Regions from separate parts of the Spirosoma migulaei genome, predicted to be linked through region 1. Evidence: riboswitches for the same ligand, from Rfam matches in the RefSeq annotation. Region 1 holds a riboswitch; the other holds the start of a gene.
The links. A riboswitch is a leader RNA that binds a small molecule or an ion and turns the genes downstream of it on or off. The one in region 1 is predicted to bind S-adenosylmethionine.

Region 1 (7,869 bases):
TGTTAGGAAAAATACCATAACCGATGTTTATAAACCTTCTCCGTTTTTAAGCAACTGGTTTGTTCACGTTCCTACCTGTCTGCTTGAATGAACGCTACTTCACAAACCGAAACAAGTTTTGTACTTGCCTTACAAACACATCGTTCGTCTGACTTTTCCCTGCTATATAATGCCTATGCACCAGCCCTGTATGGGGTTCTTCTTCGCCTGGTCAATGATCCGGCTCGGGCTGAGGATCTTCTTCAGGATGCGTTTGTAAAAATATGGTCGAACAGTCATCAGTATGACCCCAAACAAGGTCGTTTGTTTACCTGGTTATTAACCATTACCCGGAACATAGCGATGGATGAATTAAGGGCAAGGAAGGTTCAGGTTAAGGCTGCTTCCTATCTCTACGAGCAATCGGAACAAACAACTGTAGCAAACGTTCCTGAGGGACCAGTTCATGGATCACTTCTGAATCATCTGGCCCCTAAATATCGGGCTGTCGTTGAGTTAATGTACTATCGGGACTACACGAGCCAAGAAGCCGCTGACCAACTAAAAATTCCTGTTGGAACCGTTAAAACGCGTATACGAACCGCATTACAACAATTAAAAGTACACTTTAACCAGGATATCCATCATTACCTGTCCTGGTATCGCGCTTAAGCACTTTCGGTACTTTAGTATATATTACCTACATGAGAAGCCCAATCTCAGTGGGTAAATCCCCAACATAGAATCGCCCGCTTAGCTCTCAGGTTAAGCGGGCGATTCTATGTTGATCACCTAATATGTACTAAGCCGCTTAGAATAGGTAACTATTTTTACCGCAACCCAGAGCCTATTCTCAATCTGGATAGCCTATATTAGCAATACCGAAGCTGCTCGGATTTAAACGTGTGTAATTAGTAGACCTGCGTTTGATCCAGCATCGGTTACTAAATTAAACGTAAAGGATTGACTCCTCCACCTACTTCATCAACTCCCCTTCGGCGTGGTATTGGTCGTTTTGACTTTATCGCCCTCATCATCAACATCACGATTGGCGCGGGTATTCTGGGACTGCCAGCAAAGATATACGCGTTGATCGGCACCTGGAGTTTGCTGGCCTACGGGGTTAGTGCGGCTGTAGTAACGCTCATTATACTCTGTTTTGCAGAAGTGAGTAGCCGCTTTAGCGGAACAGGTGGGCCTTATCTGTATACACGCATAGCCTTCGGTCCCTTAGTTGGCTTTGAGGTTGGCTGGTTGTTCTGGCTGTCACGCATGGCTGCATTTGCCTCCATTTGCAACCTTTTTGTTAGCTACGCATCCCTCTTCCGGCCCCAGTTGGGAGAGGGATGGGAGCGCACCGGTCTGATGACGGTATTGGTTGTTGGTCTGGCTACCATCAACTACATCGGCGTAAAGCAGTCGGCGCGGGTAAATACCCTGTTTACAATCAGCAAATTGCTGGCCATTGGCTTATTTGCCATCGGGGGCTTGTTCTTTGTGGATACAAACGCGTTTACATTCCCTCAACTCCCTACTTATACACCTTTTTCACAGGCTGTACTCCTACTGATTTTCACGTTCTCTGGCTTCGACGTGGCGGCTATTCCGTCCGGCGAAGTGCAACAGCCGCAACGAACCATCCCGCTTTCCCTGCTGGTATCTATTGGGACAGTAGCTGTGCTATTCATGGCGGTCCAGATCGTCTGCATCGGAACATTACCTGATTTAGCCCATTCTGAGCGGCCCCTGGCAGATGCAGCCGGACAGTTCATTGGTCCAAAGGGGGCCCGGCTGATCACCATCGTGGCCTTAGTTACGGCACTGGGCACCCTCCATGCCCTGATGCTGACTGGCCCCCGACTCCTGTTTGCGATGGCGGAACAACAGCAGCTACCCAACTGGTTAGCAACCACTCACCCCCGTTTCCGAACACCTTATGTAGCTATTTTACTGACGGCCTCTCTCCAGCTCCTGCTAGCCGTTACGGGCACGTTTCTCTATGCTCTCACACTCAGCACCCTTATCCGCCTTTCTTATTATGCGCTAACCTGTGCAGCTCTACCGTTACTTCGCCGACGGACTGATGTACCCATGGCGCAATTCCAGATAGCGGGTGGAGTGGTGATCGCAGGGCTGGCCGCGTTGCTTTGCGGTTGGTTGCTGAGTAACAGTTCAGGACGCGAAGCGCGAGACGCAGCGATTGCCGCTGCGGTGGGTTTGACTATTTTCGCGGTTAACAAACGGTTCAGGATCAAGAAACTAAAATGAATAATATCGTACGAATCACATTATCCATTATTCATTTTACATTATCCATTACATAGTCCGGATAACTCATGCTTCATCAACCTATTGCCTCTGTACCTGCCCGAACAACCGAACGTGTTTGTGAAGTTGCCTGGTTTTCCGATCTCTGTGGTGAAGACACCGAATTTATAAGCATTCGCGATCCTGCCCGCAGCACATTTTCGCACTGCCGCGACATTGCCCTAACCGCCGAACGATTAGGATTTAGCAATCTTCTCCTGCCAACCTCCTACATGATAGGGCAGGAAGTAATTCCCTTTGCAGCGGGTGTTGCCCCTGATCTTCACCGGATTAATCTTCTCACGGCTATTCGTTGCGGAGAGATGCACCCACCCATGCTCGCCCGGACACTGGCGTCCCTCGATCAGATGCTCGAAGGTCGGCTGACAATCAACATTATCAATTCCGATTTGCCCGGCTATCGGGAAGACGCCGATTTTCGGTACCAGCGTTGCGCCGAAACAATTCAGATTCTGAAACAGGCCTGGTCGTCTGATCGCATCGAACACGACGGGCCAGTCTATGGCAAAATTTCCTTAGCAACTGACCCAGTCAAACCCTACCAGCAAAACGGTGGACCACTACTATACTTTGGCGGAACATCGGATGGAGCACGGGACGTTTGCGCCCGCTACTGCGATGTATTTCTGATGTGGCCCGAAACCGAGGAGTTACTGTATGCCAACATGCAGGATGTTTCAGAACGGGCAGCTCGCTACGGTCGGCAAGTAGATTTTGGATTACGCATTCATCTTATCGTTCGCGAAACCGAGGCCGAAGCCCGCGCCTGGTCCCGGCACATCATGTCGAAGTTTGACCCCGTTCGCGGGGCCGCTATGAAAAACGCATCGCAGAGTTCCTGGTCACTGGGGGTCCGGCGGCAAAACGAACTCCGCGAAGGAGCCGACACCAACGGATTTGTGGAACCGCTACTCTGGACCGACATTGGCAAAGCTCGTTCGGGAGCGGGTGGTGCTTTAGTGGGCAGTGCCGATCAGATCGTCGAAAAAATAAATCGCTATATGGATATGGGGATACGGGCCTTTATTTTCTCCGGGTATCCCCTCATCGAAGAAGCGGAGTGGTTTGCCCGCCTTGTTCTGCCTCGCTTACCCAATACATCCCTGTCGCGGTTACAGGGCCGCACCCCGGTTAGGCCCGAAACTCATGAGCCGTCTTGATGGCCATTTGCAAATTCTGAATCGGGATATCCGTACGGACGGTGCAATTAGCACCTAGAATCACCTGGGTTGGTGCATCCTTTAGGACCAGTTCCACAGCTTTCTTAACATCGGCTGGCGTACCAGTCGACAGCACCCCATGCCGGTCAATACCGCCCATAACCGGCCGTTTAAATAGATCAGCCGCCTGCGTGAGCGATAGGGGTTTGCCTTCTGCGGCAAGCGGCACATTCACGATCTGGCCGGGGTAGTCGTGAAAGCGGGGACCAAATTCGGCGTAGGCACCCTCGTAATCGCAAACATGCAGGATATTGAAGGGTGTCAGCTGCGCTACTTCTTTCTGAATCAACATATCATAGTTCTTAATCACCCGATTAAACAACGTACGATCGGCTACCGCACTGGCCTCCCCACCCTGCGAACAGGTGTAGAAACCATCCACCCCAGCGCGTACAGCCGCCCGTACATAATTCATGACCGAGAGCGTAACATTTTCCATACCCCGGCTTACCGCTTCGGGATCTTCCTGCACATGCTTCAGTAACGTCTCTTTGGGCACAGCCTGTTTAGCCATCTGGTAAGGCGAATACATCGTTGGCAGGATCAATGCCTCCGCCTTAGCCGCCTTCACCAACCCCTTGATGATATACAAACTAGGCGCAAACCACTCCTCGGTAAGGACCGGAATTTTTGCCCAGTCATCTGCCGTTTTCACCTCCGGTAGTTGAGGGTAGCTTTGCTCAAACTGGATCTTCACGAAATCCATGCCCGTAGCCCGGAAATAATCAAGATGAGCCTTGATGGCAGCATCGCCCGTTCGCTGTTCGGGCGGGAAGTGCAGGAAAAAGCCAGCCGGGATGTAGTTTGGGTTACCTGACTTATCAAGTACCTGCACCATCAACTCACGCTTCGATTTGGCAGGCGCGTTTGGCCGGGAAAACCCCTCTGACAAGGGCCCAACGGAAGCCACAGCCAATGCAGAAGCGCCAATAAACTCCCGCCGACTGATAAAGTTTGATACCATTTTCTTCATATTATTTGAGACTATTACTTGTTCAGAGGATACCATACTATTCCTGATGAGTAATTCGGGACAAGGCCATTTCGCTTCGAAAAGCAAGTATACTGATTATAAACAACAACCCAAGACAATATACTGATTAACAGATAATTACCCTAAAGTCTATCGAGTTTTACTGTTTGTAGCGGCCTTATTATTGCATTAATCAATTATAATTTTGATCGCAATAAAGACAAAATCTTTTTTCTACAAAATTTATAGATCAAGTTTGGAAATATAAAAATAGCCGCTTTACCTTTATAGCATCTTACAATTACTACTGCTCCAGCAGCCCGGCTGCAAAGTAGCTGTGGATTTATAGGGAAAGGGGGAGAGACAGGCTCTGCGAACCCTTAGCAACTTGCCAGTTGGTGATAGTGCTAACCTGCCTACCTAGTTAGGAACTATAAATTTACAACCGCCCTGGCGGACCGCCATGTCTAGTCAATTTTCGTCCCGAAACGCAGAACCTATTATGAATCTGCATCCTGTAGCACAACCGTCTTGTTGCTGTTGTCAGTAACTAGTTCTTGCTGAACGGATAGGTCGCATTATACCATTCGTTGGGTTTTATACCTGCCTGATTCGGCTCATCTTGATCTAATCAGTGAACCAATATCCTACTTAATCCATAGAATAAAAGTATCTTTACTTAATTTAATCTTCCGTATGAAAACAACTACGATTGCATCACTCGCTGGCCTTGGCGATACCTTTCTGAAGGCCCAGTTAACTCGCCGAATCCTCGTCGACATAGCAGATAGATTTTTCATTCACGGTATTCTGTCCCCGGTGGGCCGTTTGAGGCATGTTTTATTAGAGCGTTAGTCCACCATAAACAGAATGCCAAAAACTGAATACAGTCAACCAGAACCACTAAAACTCGCTCCGGCGGATCAACAATGAAAAAGACAATCCAACTTCTGTTCGGCCTGACGGCCCTCTCACTTGTTTCCTTCGCTATTCCAGTTCCTAAAAAAGGAAAAGAAGCTACCTACAAAGTAGATATCCAGCAAAGCAGATTGGTCTGGACAGCTAAAAAAGTAACCGGCGAACATACGGGAACAGCCCCGATCATCAATGGCTCACTAGCCCTGAAAAGCGGCAAGTTGAAAGGCGGATCATTTGATATTGACCTGAAAGCCCTAACGGTAACGGATATTACCGACGCTGATCAAAACGCCAAATTAGTAGGCCACCTCAAAAGCGACGACTTCTTCTCGGTTGAAAAACACCCCACTGCCAGATTCGTGATTTCGTCGGTGTCGCTCACTGGAAACAGTACCTATGATGTAGCCGGTAAGCTAACAATTAAAGGCATCACGAACGACATCACGTTTCCGGCGCAGGTTAAAACCGAGGCTGGCAAGCTAACAGCAACCGCCAACGTAACGGTCGACCGAACCAAATACGATATTAAGTACCGCTCGAAAAACTACTTTGAAAATCTGGGCGACAAAACGATTTATGACGACTTCACCCTCGCGATTACGCTTGTAGCAACGCCATCGGGAGGTGTCGCCAGCCGATAAGAATAGGGATATTTCATCACTTCATCAACAAACAAAAATCAATAAATCACCCGATCCCATGAACAAACCTTCCTCTTATTTTTTGATAATCCGGGTTCTTATTTCAATAACGTATGCGTATACCGTTAGCGCACAGTCCTCCCCGCCTGCCCCCGAATCTGTACCTGATGCGGTAGTTCGTCGGGTTCATAAATCTGCCCTGACGATTGATCCTCATCTCGATATTCTGGTCGATTTTAATACCCCAGGCAACGACGCTGGCACGGATACCAAAGGCCAGTTTGACCTTCCCAAACTCGAACGGGGTGATCTGGATGTAGCCACGGTGGCACTGTTTGCAGGCACGGCAAAAAAAACGCCCGAAAACATTGCTGCGGCCCGGAAAGAAGTAGATACGAAGCTGGCCGCCTTGCGTCGATTCGTGAATCAGCACCCCGACCGACTGGAGTTTGCCTATACGGCGGCTGACCTGGAACGTATTCCGGCGAAAGGAAAACACGCCATTCTGCTGAGTTTCCTGAATGCATTTTCGCTCGGCAAAGACATCGCTCAACTCCCAATCCTTTACCGCGATGGTGTTCGGGTGTTTGGGCTTACCCATGCCGGAAACAACGACTGGGCAGATTCCTCCCGGCCTTCGCCTGGTTTCGGCGACAAACCCGACGAGTTGGGTGGCTTATCAGCACTGGGTAAACAATCTGTGGCAGAATTGAATAAGCTTGGGGTGATTATTGATGTATCTCAATTGACACCCCAGGGAGTTTTCCAGACGATTCAGTTGAGTCGGGCTCCAGTTATTGCCTCTCATTCGGCCGTACGGGGGCGGGTGGATGCGACGCGAAATCTGAACAACGATGAACTGAAAGCCATTGCAGCCAGCGGTGGGGTTGTCAGTATCGTAGCCTTCTCGTCCTACCTGCATCCGTCTCAGGAGCAACTGGCGACCTACAAAAAGAACGTTTGGGAACCCTTCGGACTACAACCCGGAGACGATGCAAAGTCGAAACTTGATCCCGCGGCTTATCAGAAATTCCAGGCCGCTTACCGAGAATTTTCGAGTAATGGCTACAAATACACAACCCTGGCCGATTACCTGGATGCTGTTGATTATACCGTACGGCTCATCGGCATTGACCATGTGGGGCTGGCATCAGACTTCAATCATGGTGGAGGTGTTATGGGCTATACACACGTGGGCGACTCCCCCAATGTAACGCGTGAACTGCTCAAACGAGGCTATTCGGAAGAGGAAATCCGAAAGCTCTGGGGCGGCAATTTTCTGCGTGCCTTTCACGACGTAGAAGCAACGGCCAAAGAACTACAACGAGAATCAAAACTAGCGGTGAAGCAATGAAACGGTTTGTATAGCCCTTTACCACCTTTTCTGCAACACGCACCAAAAAAGCCCTACCGCACCGGCAACCCGGTGATCCGCCAATGCGGACTGCGCCCGACCTCAGTAGTGAGGTCAGCGCGGTAGGCACAATCCAGAATGTACAACCGAACAGATAAATCAATGACAAACAGAATTTTACGTCAACTACACAACGCGATCCGGCTAAGTATTATCCTCTTATTCGTGGTTAGCCAGGCCCATGCCCAGGGACAAAGCGTTTCCGGGACGATCAAAGACAAACAAACGGGTGAGGCCCTACCGGGCGTTTCCATTGTGGTAAAAGGAACCACAACCGGTACCACTGCCGATCAGGAAGGTCGTTTCAAACTGAATGCGCCCGCGAACGCCACCCTTATTTTCTCGTTCATTGGCTACTCGCCGATTGAGCAAGCCATCCAGAACCGTTCGGTCATC
Region 2 (7,869 bases), on a different contig from region 1:
TAGCTTGTCTTCAGCCGATCGCCAAAGGCCTGAATTTTACGCAATGGCTCCTGCAAATCGTGCGAAGCGACATAACTGAATGAGGCCAATTCGGCATTTCGGTGTATGAGTTCCTGATTTTTTTCTAACAGGGTCTGATTGATTTCTTTCAGTTCTGTTTCGTAGCGAATGCGTTCAAGTTCAAATTCGGCTCGTTTGGCTACAATTTTTAAAAGCGAGGCAATGTACTCTGGTTCGTTAATAGGCGATTGGTGCATGACGGTCAGTATCCCGAACGCATGGCCTTTCGTGTCGTATAATGGATAGCCAATATAGCCTTCCACATTGAACTGAACCAGGGTTTGGTTTTTAGGAAAGAGTCGCCGGCATTGGCTGGGGTAGGTAGATAGCTTACCCTGAATAACCTGCTCACAGGGACCATCGGGAAGGTCGTACTGGATGTTGCCAACTGTCTGGCCATTAGCGGTAAGGGCATACGTACGAATGGCAAATGCACCCGGCGACGGTTCAACCAACTCGCCCAGAAATACATAGTCAAGCTTTGTTTGCTCGGTAATGTAGCTAACGAGTGAGTGAAAGAACTCATCACCAACCTTGTACGTGGCAAATCGGTCTGAGAACTCCAGGAGAAAGCGCTGATTGATTCCCTGCTGGTCAATCTGAGACTTCAATAAGGTATTTTCAAGCGCCAGGGCATCAAGTCGCTGCTGTAAATGAGCAGTTGGCAGTACATCCATGTTACGGTAGTTAATAATTACTTCTTTTGTCGGGCTAATCCGCAATATATAGCCGGAAATAAAAGATTAACCAAATTTAATGCGCTCGTGAAAAAGTCAGCCTACCAGTTACTTTATTTTTTGAATTAAGTTAGTGGTAGGCTGACTTTTTTTACAGCACGAATGTATCATTTCCATCGTATTCCAACTGGAATAACCTTTCAGGGCATAGACTTCCGTTTACCCCGTTGCGCGTACACTTGTTGAATAATTCCATCTTTTAAACCCAAATCTGGCACAATAATTCTGTTGGCACCAGCCCACTTCATCACTGAAATATAAATGTCGGCGGCTGGTACAATCACATCGGCCCGGTCGGCATTCAGGCGAAGCTTGTTGATACGATCTTCCTGACTGAAGCTCGCAATGTAATCCCGAATGCGTTCAATCTCGGTTCGGGTTGTTTCCAGTTCTGAGGTTTTGGAGGCCAGATTAAACAATTTGCTGATATTACCTCCTGTACCAACTGCCGTAATTTCGCGGGTTGCGTCAACATTATCCTCGACCCAATCCTCAATTTTACGCCAAGCTCCTTTATGTTCTTTTCCTTCCAGTAATCGAACGGAGCCTATTTTAAACGACTTGGAATTTATTTTTTTTCGGTTTTCGTAAACGTTTAGCTCTGTACTTCCTCCGCCAACATCAATGTGCAGATATTGTTGATCGTCAAGGGCCTGAACCACTACATTGTTGATGAGTTCTGCCTCTTTACTGCCGTCTATAATGTGGATTTTAATGCCTGTAGCGGCTTCAATACGGTCGGCTATTTCGTGGCCGTTCGATGATTCACGCATGGCCGATGTAGCACAGGCCATGTAGCCCTCTACCTCATGCAACTCCATGAGCAGTTTATAGGCTTGCAGAAGTTTAGTGGTACGCGCTTCACTTTCCGGCGTCAGTGCGCCAAAATTGAACACATCATGTCCCAACCGGAGCGGAAAGCGTACATACTCGACACGCTTAAAGCTGACCAGACTATCGTTGTGCAAGACTGTTGAGATTTGCAGACGAGCTGCGTTGGAACCGATATCAATGGCTGCCAGTTTCATTATTAATCAATTAGTGAATTAGTGAATGAGCGAATTAGTGAATGGTTGGTAGCTTCTATTCGCTCATTCACTAATTCGCTCATTCACTCATTAATTTGGGCCAAAGATACTCTTTTTTGCCTCCCTAAAGTCTAATTCCTCGTTAGTGGCTGGTTTACCGTAGAGTAAGTCATATGGTATGTTTGCCAAAAAAATCAGTTACTTTTGGCGCTGTTTGTCCAGTATCATAGTACATGACTATATTAGGTATTTCTGCTTTTTATCACGATTCGGCAGCTGCATTGATTGAAGATGGTCGTATCGTTGCCGCTGCTCAGGAAGAGCGATTTACCCGTAAAAAGCACGATCCGGGTTTTCCTGCTCAGGCTATTAAATACTGTCTTCAGTATGGCGGGGCCGATCTCAATAAACTAGACGCCATTGTTTTTTACGATAAGCCACTGCTCAAATTTGAGCGGCTGCTTGAAACCTATTACGCCTTTGCTCCCCAGGGAATTCGGTCTTTTTTGCTATCGATTCCGGTTTGGTTGAAAGAAAAATTATTTCTTAAGCGGCTCATTCGGGAGGAGTTAGAGAAGCTAGGATACGACTCATCTAAAAAAGTAAAACTGCTTTTTCCTGAGCATCACCTCTCGCATGGAGCCAGCGCTTTTTATCCATCTCCATTCGAGCGGGCGGCTATTCTGACCGTCGATGGCGTTGGCGAATGGGCAACGGCTTCCATAGGTTTAGGGGAGGGTAAAAACATTTCTATCCTGAAAGAAATGCGGTTCCCACACTCGCTGGGGCTGTTATATTCGGCATTCACCTATTTTCTGGGCTTTCGGGTAAATTCCGGCGAGTATAAATTGATGGGTCTGGCACCTTATGGTGATCCAAATTCACCTGATGTAGCCCGGTATATGGCCATCATCAAAGAAAAATTAGTTGACCTTCGCCCCGATGGGTCCATTTGGCTCAATCAGGAGTATTTCGATTATGCTACTGGCCTAACCATGGTGAAAGAGGCCAAATGGGCAGAGCTGTTTGGGTTTCCGCAACGCCAGCCTGAAGATGAGCTGAAAGATTATCACTGTAATCTGGGGTTGGCTATTCAGTATCTGACCGAAGAAGTGGTGCTAAATATGGCTCGTGAAGCCAAACGCCTGACTAATGCCGATGCACTGGTTATGGCAGGTGGTGTAGCGCTCAACTGTGTATCAAACGGGAAACTGCAAGCTGCTGGCCTGTTCAAAGACATCTTTATTCAGCCAGCCGCCGGTGATGCGGGTGGCGCGTTAGGAGCAGCCCTGGCAGCTTACCACATCTATTTTGGTAAAGAACGTATAGTTACCACCGAGCGCGATGCCATGCGGGGCTCTTATCTGGGACCAACGTTTTCGGATCTGGATGTTGAGTTGATGGCTGTTAAGTATAAAGCTGTTTCAACTCATTTTACGGATTTTGCTGAGTTAAGTACCGAAGCGGCCCGTTTATTAGCTGAAGGCAATGTAGTTGGCTGGGTACAGGGGCGGATGGAGTTTGGTCCAAGAGCCTTGGGGGGACGCAGTATTCTGGGTGATCCACGGAACGCCGAAATGCAGAAAAAACTGAATCTGAAGATCAAATACCGCGAGTCCTTCCGGCCGTTTGCTCCCTCGGTTCTGGCCGAAGATTGTGCCGAGTATTTTGATTATGACGGCATTTCTCCCTATATGCTGCTGGTGCACCCGGTAGCCGAAAGTCGCCGGACACCCGTTCCTGCCGACTATGCCAGTTTCCCACTGCGCGAAAAGCTGTACTATCAGCGCTCCGATTTACCTTCCATTACGCACATCGACTACTCTGCCCGGATTCAAACGGTTCATAAAGATACTAACCCGCGCTACTATCAGTTGATCGACTCGTTTAAGAAACTTACGGGCTATGGCGTCATTGTTAACACCAGTTTCAACGTACGGGGCGAGCCTATTGTTTCTACGCCGGATGATGCCTACCGTTGCTTCATGCGTACCGAAATGGATTATTTGGTGGTCGGTAATTTCCTGTTCGATAAGCGCCAGCAACCTGAGTGGCAGGAGAAAGATAACTGGAAAGAAGAATTTGTTTTAGACTAGCCAAACACACTCGCCGAACGATCTGTCCTGATGGGATCAAAACTTGTATCCAGTGCCGTCCGTCTGCTTTTGCTCGGATTCCTGGCCTTTATTTTGTATTACGGTGATCGACTGCATGTTACGTTCGATTACCCACACAAAGGTTTGTTTGATAACGTATATGTTCGACTGGCAAAAGGGTGTATCCTGGTGCTGATCGTTATTGAACTGCTTCGCTGCTACTATTATGGCGTTGTCAAAAATCCGAAGCCACCGAAGTTTCTTGGTAATTTAGCCACCCTGTTTGTTCCACTTGTTGGGCTGTTGGTTTTTGTTGAGATCATCTTTATGTGCATTTCCCAAAGCCAGGAAGGAGGTCTTACACTGGCATCGCATATCTGGTTTGAACGCTACTGGCCTCCTATGGTCGGCGATTATCGGGATACGCCAAAAGTTGATACAGTAGGTAAAAAGAACGTTTTGGTGGTGGGCGACTCGTTTACGTCGGGTCACGGTCTCAAATCAGCTGACGAACGGTACGGGAATGTTCTTAGCGAAAAATTAGGTACCAAAGAGTATGTAACATACAACCTCGGTATATCAGGCTCCGATACGCGTGATGAATACGCTCGGCTGGTAAAGTTTGGCAAAACGCCTGACGTGTTGGTTTTGCAGTATTTTCCGAACGACATTGAAAAGGTAGCCCGCGATCATGGGTTAGTTCCTGCTGGATTTGAGCCGTATTCGGATATGCCCCGCGCTGTACAGTCGCTGTTTATTAAGTCGTATTTGCTCAATTATTTATACTGGCAGTTTCCACACGGTAATTTTGCGCCTTTTGATACATACGCCCGCACTGCCTACGGCACACCGGCCATTATTAACGACCACTTAAGCGACCTTAACAAATTCATAACCTACGCACAGGAGCATAATTCCCGCTTTTACGTTGTTATGTTTCCGTTCTCGCACAATATTGAAAAAACAGCTGTGTACGTTAAACCTGTAGTTGACTTCTTTCAACGCAGTAACGTACCCATTCTGGATGTTGGTAAACTCATGGGCGATATTGCCCCGAATGATCGGGTTGTAGGCCGTAATGATGGCCATGCCAGTGCTCTGGTGAATCAGCGTGTGGGCGATGCTTTGTTTCGACTTATGCAGTCGAATCCGGGTACTGTTCAGGCGCCATCTGTTAACAAGCAAATAAACTAAAAGTAGACATGGAATTTTTGCAGGACATTTTCAAATTCATGAAGCAGCGCAAAAAATGGTGGCTGGCTCCGATGATTATTTTACTGTTACTCATCGGTGTTCTAATTGTTATTGGTGGCGGTTCTGCCGTTGCTCCATTTATCTATACGTTGTTTTAAGGCATGGATGTTACCGAAAAAGTAAAGGCCCAGCTGGTCATCGTGACTGGTCTGGTTGTGTTATATTTTGTGTTTAAATCACCCTGGTGGCTTTATGCAGCAGCAGCCGTTGGCTTGTTGAGCCTGGCTATTCCGGTAGTTGGTGATTTGATTGTGAAGGCCTGGTTCAAAGTGGCTGAAATACTGGGAAATATCAATGGCAAGATCATTTTGTCGATCCTGTTTTTTGTGTTTTTATGGCCAATTGCGTTGCTGTATCGCCTGACGTCGAAAAATCCGCTGGATATTAAACGGACGAACGAAAAGTCGTTTTACAACGAGCGGAATCACCAGTACACGAAAGAGGATTTGGAACAGACCTGGTAGCTATTGTTGATGCGACTAGATTGGCTGTAACTATCATAGAATCAATAGAATCTTAAAAATAGGGTATGCTGCGTGTCGGCGTACCCTATTTTTGTCTATTTTTGTTGTAGCTTATCCAGAAAGACGGAGGGAACGGACCCGATGATGTCTTGGCAACCAACCAACTCCAGGAACTGGTGCCAATTTCCTCCCGCTTAGTAGCGGGATAGATAAGTAGCCTTCTGCTATCTGTCTTTCTGTAAGTCATTTTATCTTTTTGGACTTTTTTAAGTGTGCTGGTTGTTAGTAGCCCTAATAACCAAGCCTTCTATAACTCGCTTTTGAAAACGATATACGAACTCCTCCACGAACGCATCCTCGTCCTTGATGGTGCGATGGGTACGATGATCCAACGGTATAACCTGACTGATGCGGATTACCGGGGTGAACGATTTAAGGATTGGCCACATGATCTGAAGGGTAACAACGATTTGTTATCGTTGACGAAACCGGATATAATCAAGGCGATCCATAAGCAATATCTGGAAGCAGGTGCCGACATTATTGAAACCAATACTTTCAGTGGTACAACCATTGCCATGGCCGATTACCACATGGAGGAACTGGCTTATGAACTCAACTATGAATCGGCCCGGATTGCCAAAGAGGTAGCTGAAGAAATTACACGTCAGAATCCGGATAAACCGCGCTTTGTCGCCGGTGCTATGGGACCAACGAACCGTACAGCTTCCCTGTCGCCGGATGTGAACAATCCCGCCTATAGAGCTGTCACGTTCGATGATTTGGTTAATGCGTATTATGAGCAGGTGAGTGGTTTAGTGGATGGTGGCTCAGATGTGCTGCTAGTCGAAACAATCTTTGATACCCTCAATGCGAAGGCAGCTATGTTTGCCATCGACAAATATTTCAATTTAAATCCGCAAAAGACAGTTCTGCCCATTATGATCTCAGGCACCATAACCGATGCCAGTGGTCGTACATTATCGGGGCAGACGACCGAAGCGTTTTTGTACTCGGTTTCCCATTTGCCCCTGCTCAGTGTAGGCTTAAATTGTGCACTTGGTGCTGCCTTAATGCGGCCTTACATTCAGACACTCGCAAAAGAAGCACCATTTTTTACGTCAGCCTACCCGAATGCGGGCTTGCCTAATGAATTTGGTGAGTATGATGAAACGCCGGATATGATGGCGGCTCAAATCGAAGATTTTATTAAAAGTAGTTTCGTCAATATTGTTGGCGGCTGCTGTGGCTCAACACCTGATCACATACGTGCTATTGCGGATGTGGCGGCTAAATATCCGCCCCGGCAATTGCCGGAAGCTGAGCCTTATCAAAAGCTGAGCGGCCTGGAACCCCTGAAAATTACGGAGCAAACCAACTTCCTGAATGTTGGTGAACGGACGAACGTAACGGGGTCAAAGAAATTTGCCCGGCTCATTAAAGAAGGGAATTTCGATGAAGCCCTAAGTATTGCCCGTGGTCAGGTTGAAGGGGGCGCGCAGGTGATCGACATCAACATGGATGAAGGCATGCTGGATTCGGTGGAGGCCATGAAAACCTTCCTGAACCTGATTGCTGCCGAGCCCGATATTGCCCGTGTCCCTATCATGGTCGATTCCTCAAAGTGGGAAGTGATCGAGGCTGGCCTGAAATGCGTCCAGGGAAAAGCTATTGTGAACTCCATCTCCCTAAAAGAAGGCGAAGAGGCATTCATTGAACGGGCACAACTCGTTAAACGCTATGGTGCGGCTGCGGTGGTAATGGCGTTCGACGAAACCGGTCAGGCTGACTCCTACGAACGGCGCATTCAAATCTGCGAACGGGCGTACCGGATTCTGGTCGATAAAGTCAAATTTGCTCCACAGGATATCATTTTCGATCCCAATATCCTGACTGTAGCAACGGGTATTGAAGAGCACAACAACTACGCCGTTGACTTCATCAACGCAACGCGCTGGATCAAGCAAAACCTGCCGCTAGCCAAAGTGAGTGGGGGCGTATCGAATATCTCGTTTAGTTTCCGGGGTAACGATGTTGTACGGGAAGCGATGCACTCGGCCTTTCTGTATCACGCCATTCGGGCCGGTATGGACATGGGTATCGTAAATGCCGGGCAACTGGAAGTGTATGATAGCATTCCAAAAGAGTTGCTGGAACGTTGCGAAGACGTTCTGCTTAATCGTCGGGACGACGCCACCGAACGCCTGGTTGATTTTGCCGAAACGGTGAA

Region 2: linked by a shared signal. The riboswitch ahead of metH (methionine synthase) and the one ahead of ACYVGO_RS00120 (YceI family protein) in region 1 are both predicted to bind S-adenosylmethionine.

What each region holds. Positions count from the first base shown of each region.
Region 1 is NZ_BAAHBG010000001.1:33,204-41,072, reverse strand. Features, by position in the region: gene ACYVGO_RS00140 (RNA polymerase sigma factor) at 88-651, shown strand; gene ACYVGO_RS00135 (APC family permease) at 943-2,247, shown strand; gene ACYVGO_RS00130 (LLM class flavin-dependent oxidoreductase) at 2,316-3,467, shown strand; gene ACYVGO_RS00125 (uroporphyrinogen decarboxylase family protein) at 3,439-4,491, opposite strand; SAM riboswitch class I at 4,841-4,940, shown strand; gene ACYVGO_RS00120 (YceI family protein) at 5,430-6,059, shown strand; gene ACYVGO_RS00115 (dipeptidase) at 6,118-7,413, shown strand; gene ACYVGO_RS00110 (SusC/RagA family TonB-linked outer membrane protein) at 7,576-7,869, shown strand, end outside.
Region 2 is NZ_BAAHBG010000007.1:6,424-14,292, forward strand. Features, by position in the region: gene ACYVGO_RS09560 (sensor histidine kinase) at 1-737, opposite strand, end outside; gene ACYVGO_RS09565 (Ppx/GppA phosphatase family protein) at 938-1,825, opposite strand; gene ACYVGO_RS09570 (carbamoyltransferase family protein) at 2,059-3,921, shown strand; gene ACYVGO_RS09575 (SGNH/GDSL hydrolase family protein) at 3,952-5,115, shown strand; gene ACYVGO_RS09580 (DUF5989 family protein) at 5,124-5,273, shown strand; gene ACYVGO_RS09585 (SxtJ family membrane protein) at 5,277-5,639, shown strand; SAM riboswitch class I at 5,748-5,855, shown strand; gene metH (methionine synthase) at 5,960-7,869, shown strand, end outside.